DNA from 2 places in the Streptomyces montanus genome. Region 1 is predicted to be linked to the other one. Evidence: predicted binding sites of a transcription regulator. Region 1 holds the regulator's gene; the other holds the start of a gene.
The links. The regulator HrcA, encoded in region 1, represses chaperone genes, less so after heat shock. The targets are predictions, from matches to a motif close to TTNGCACTCNGNNNNNCNGAGTGCNAA.
Positions count from the first base shown of each region.

Region 2: a site for HrcA is predicted at 785-811, ahead of groL (chaperonin GroEL). Genes of this name have one in related genera too.

Region 1 covers NZ_VBZC01000093.1:20,308-22,706, reverse strand. The annotation lists gene dnaJ (molecular chaperone DnaJ) at 1-841, opposite strand, end outside; gene hrcA (heat-inducible transcriptional repressor HrcA) at 842-1,858, opposite strand; gene FE633_RS43790 (MBL fold metallo-hydrolase) at 2,131-2,399, shown strand, end outside.
Region 2 covers NZ_VBZC01000059.1:36,533-38,931, forward strand. The annotation lists gene FE633_RS37235 (cold-shock protein) at 435-638, shown strand; gene groL (chaperonin GroEL) at 936-2,399, shown strand, end outside.

The DNA of each region.
Region 1 (2,399 bases):
TGCCCAGTGCTCCCGCGGTCATCGGGATGGTGACCGTGCAGTGCAGGTCGTCGCCGCGCCGCTGGAAGGTCGCGTGCGGCAGCTCGTGGATCTCCACGTAGAGGTCACCGGCGGGCCCGCCGCCGGGGCCGACCTCGCCCTCTCCGGCGAGCTGGATCCGTGTGCCGTTGTCGACACCGGCCGGGATCTTGACCGTCAGGGTCCGACGGGACCGTACGCGTCCGTCGCCCGCGCACTCCGGGCACGGGTTCGGCACGACCGTGCCGAAGCCCTGGCACTGCGGGCAGGGGCGGGAGGTCATGACCTGGCCGAGGAACGAACGCGTGACCTGCGAGACCTCACCGCGGCCGCGGCACATGTCACATGTCTGAGCCGAGGTGCCCGGAGCGGCGCCCTCGCCGCTGCAGGTGGTGCACACGACGGCGGTGTCGACCTGGATGTCCTTGGTCGTCCCGAAGGCCGCCTCGTCGAGCTCGACCTCCAGGCGGATCATCGCGTCCTGGCCGCGTCGGGTGCGCGAGCGCGGCCCGCGCTGCGACGCGGTGCCGAAGAACGCGTCCATGATGTCCGAGAAGTTCCCGAACCCGCCGGCGCCGAAGCCGCCCGCGCCTCCGCCGCCCGCCTGGGTCAGCGGGTCACCGCCGAGGTCGTAGACCTGCTTCTTCTGCGGGTCCGACAACACCTCGTACGCGGCGTTGATCTCCTTGAACCGCTCCTGCGTCTTCGGATCGGGGTTGACATCCGGATGCAGCTCGCGTGCGAGCCGCCGGAAGGCCTTCTTGATCTCGTCCTGGGACGCGTCGCGGCGCACGCCGAGTACGGCGTAGTAGTCCGTGGCCACTTACGACTCCGCCAGGATCTGTCCGACGTACCGTGCCACCGCTCGTACCGCTCCCATCGTTCCGGGGTAATCCATGCGTGTCGGTCCGACCACGCCGAGTTTTGCTACTGCCTCGCCGCCCGAACCGTAGCCGACGGAGACCACGGACGTGGAGTTGAGTCCCTCATAAGCGTTTTCGTGACCGATGCGTACGGTCATGCCCGAATCCCCCGCCTCACCAAGGAGTTTGAGGAGGACGACATGCTCCTCCAAGGCCTCCAGGACGGGCCGGATCGTGAGGGGAAAGTCATGTCCGAAGCGGGTGAGATTGGCGGTGCCGCCGATCACCAGCCGCTCCTCGGTCTCCTCGACGAGTGTCTCCAGGAGGGTGGAGAGCACCGTCGAGACCGTACCGCGGTCCTCCGTCTCGAAGGCTTCCGGCAGGTCCTGCACCAGCTGCGGGACATCCGTGAAGCGACGGCCCGTGACCCGGCTGTTGAGCCGCGCCCGAAGGTCCGCGAGAGACGCTTCGCCGAACGGTGCCGGGCAGTCCACCATGCGCTGCTCGACCCGGCCGGTGTCGGTGATCAGCACGAGCATCACACGGGCCGGAGCCAGCGACAGCAGTTCCACGTGCCGCACCGTCGAACGGGTCAGCGACGGGTACTGCACGACGGCGACCTGACGCGTGAGCTGCGCGAGCAGCCGTACGGTCCGGCCCACGACGTCGTCGAGGTCCACGGCGCCGTCGAGGAAGTTCTGGATGGCCCGTCGCTCGGGCGCGGTCATCGGCTTGACGCCCGCGAGCTTGTCGACGAAGAGGCGGTAGCCCTTGTCCGTGGGGATGCGTCCGGCGCTGGTGTGCGGCTGCGCGATGAAGCCCTCGTCCTCCAGTGCGGCCATGTCATTGCGCACCGTGGCGGGCGACACCCCGAGGTTGTGCCGCTCTGTGAGCGCCTTGGAGCCCACCGGCTCCTCCGTGCCCACATAGTCCTGGACGATGGCGCGCAGCACTTCGAGCCTGCGTTCACTGAGCACCGCGCACACCTCCAGCTGGTCTTTCCCGCGTCCTTCGCTTGGCACTCAGTGCGTTCGAGTGCCAGCATCCCCGGCTCAAGTGTACGGCCGGTGGGTACGACCCCGGCAAGGCCGGGCCTGCGATGTCGGCCCGACGTGTGATGGTTTGTCCGGACCTGTCGGGAACTAGTCGGTAACCAGGTTCCGCTCTGCGGTGAACCATGCCCTGCTCTGCCGGGACCATAGAGCTAGCGTCGGTGTATGAAGGTGACTTGGGAAGGGCCGGCGCCGTGCTGAGTGTCGCCTGGGAGGCGTCGGGGTGGACGGAGCTGGCGCCTGGGATCGGGCAGCGGCGACTGCCCGTGTGGGACTGCACGGTCGGGCTCGTCGTGGGCGAGGGCTCCGCGCTCCTGATCGACGCCGGGTCGAGCGTGCGGGAGGGCGCGCGGCTGCGTGGCGAGGCGCGCCGGCTGCTCGGCGGCGGCCGGGTCACCCATCTCGCGCTCACGCATTCCCACTTCGACCATGTCTTCGGGGCGGCGGCGTTCGCGGGCGTCGAGGT
Region 2 (2,399 bases), on a different contig from region 1:
CGGTTATTACCGACGGTAACGGCGAACACGCAGAGTTCATCGAATTGCCCTCTCCGTAAGAGAAACGGAGGGGGCAATTCTGCATGGTTGAGCGCGGTACAGTTGGGGAACCTGCTTCGCCCCGCACGCCGAACGCATATGAGTTCCTGCCGTAAGCCCGACAAGAAGCAGCCAAACTGCCCGGCCATTTTGAGCCGTTTGCGACATTTGTGGGCCCCGGCTTGCCCTGAATTCGGGCAAATTCTCCGCATACTCCCGATCGAGCGGTGTCCAGATTTCTCGTCCGATTGACCTGTTGCAGACGGCAGTTGGACAGATACATTCAGCCGCGGTCGACGCGTTCCGGCGCACACCCCCAACCGTTGGGGGGTGAGGTCTGACCCGGATCCACGAAGTGTGGATCTGTGCAAGGGCCAGTAATAGGGGAGTTAGGCATGGCTCAGGGCACCGTCAAGTGGTTCAACGCGGAGAAGGGGTACGGCTTCATCGCGGTCGACGGTGGTGCGGATGTATTCGTCCACTACAGCGCGATTCAGATGGACGGCTACCGCACCCTGGAGGAGGGTCAGCGGGTCGAGTTCGAGATCTCGCAGGGCCAGAAGGGGCCGCAGGCGGACATGGTCCGCGTGGCCGGCTGAAGCACGCGCCGACTGATCTGCAGCGACACGTTCTTCTTTGAAGGGCCCGCACCCCCAGGGGTGCGGGCCCTTCGTCATGCCCGCGCGCTCTTCCCGATCAATGGGAGGCGCTTGCACTCGAAGGGGTCGAGTGCTAATCATTGGCGTTAGCACTCTGAAGGTGAGAGTGACAACGAGGACCGGGTCGGTGAGGCCCGCAGGCCGGGTGGGGCAAGGAACCACAGGCAGGCAGGCCGTCCGTCGCGGGCGCCAGCGCGGTCCGGAGCAATCCACCCCAGTCCGGGAGGACCACTTCACATGGCCAAGATCATCGCGTTCGACGAGGAGGCGCGGCGAGGCCTCGAGCGCGGCATGAACCAGCTCGCGGACGCCGTCAAGGTGACCCTCGGCCCCAAGGGCCGCAACGTCGTCCTCGAGAAGAAGTGGGGCGCCCCCACGATCACCAACGACGGTGTCTCCATCGCCAAGGAGATCGAGCTCGAGGACCCGTACGAGAAGATCGGCGCCGAGCTGGTCAAGGAGGTCGCGAAGAAGACGGACGACGTCGCCGGTGACGGCACGACGACCGCGACCGTCCTCGCGCAGGCGCTGGTGAAGGAAGGCCTCCGCAACGTCGCCGCGGGCGCCAACCCGATGGCTCTCAAGCGCGGTATCGAGAAGGCCGTCGAGGCGGTCTCCGGTGCGCTGCTCGAGCAGGCCAAGGACGTGGAGACCAAGGAGCAGATCGCTTCGACCGCCTCCATCTCCGCCGCCGACACCCAGATCGGCGAGCTCATCGCCGAGGCCATGGACAAGGTCGGCAAGGAAGGCGTCATCACCGTCGAGGAGTCCCAGACCTTCGGTCTGGAGCTGGAGCTCACCGAGGGTATGCGCTTCGACAAGGGCTACATCTCGGCGTACTTCGCCACCGACATGGAGCGTATGGAGGCCGTCCTCGACGACCCGTACATCCTGATCGCCAACTCCAAGATCTCCAACGTCAAGGACCTGCTTCCGCTCCTGGAGAAGGTCATGCAGTCGGGCAAGCCGCTGCTGATCATCGCCGAGGACGTCGAGGGCGAGGCCCTGTCGACCCTGGTCGTCAACAAGATCCGTGGCACCTTTAAGTCCGTCGCCGTCAAGGCTCCGGGCTTCGGTGACCGCCGCAAGGCCATGCTCGGCGACATCGCCATCCTCACGGGCGGCGAGGTCATCTCCGAGGAGGTCGGCCTCAAGCTGGAGAACGCGACCGTGGACCTCCTGGGCCGCGCTCGCAAGGTCGTCATCACCAAGGACGAGACGACGATCGTCGACGGTTCGGGCTCGGCGGACCAGGTGTCCGGCCGCGTCAACCAGATCCGCGCCGAGATCGAGAACTCCGACTCGGACTACGACCGCGAGAAGCTCCAGGAGCGCCTGGCGAAGCTGGCCGGCGGCGTGGCCGTCATCAAGGCCGGTGCCGCCACCGAGGTTGAGCTCAAGGAGCGCAAGCACCGCATCGAGGACGCCGTCCGCAACGCCAAGGCGGCCGTCGAGGAGGGCATCGTCGCCGGTGGTGGCGTGGCCCTGCTCCAGGCCTCCCAGGTCTTCGAGAAGCTGGAGCTCGAGGGTGACGAGGCGACCGGCGCCAACGCCGTGAAGCTCGCCCTTGAGGCCCCGCTCAAGCAGATCGCCGTCAACGGTGGTCTCGAGGGTGGCGTCGTCGTGGAGAAGGTCCGCAACCTTCAGGTCGGCCACGGTCTGAACGCCGCGACCGGCGAATACGTCGACATGATCGCCGAG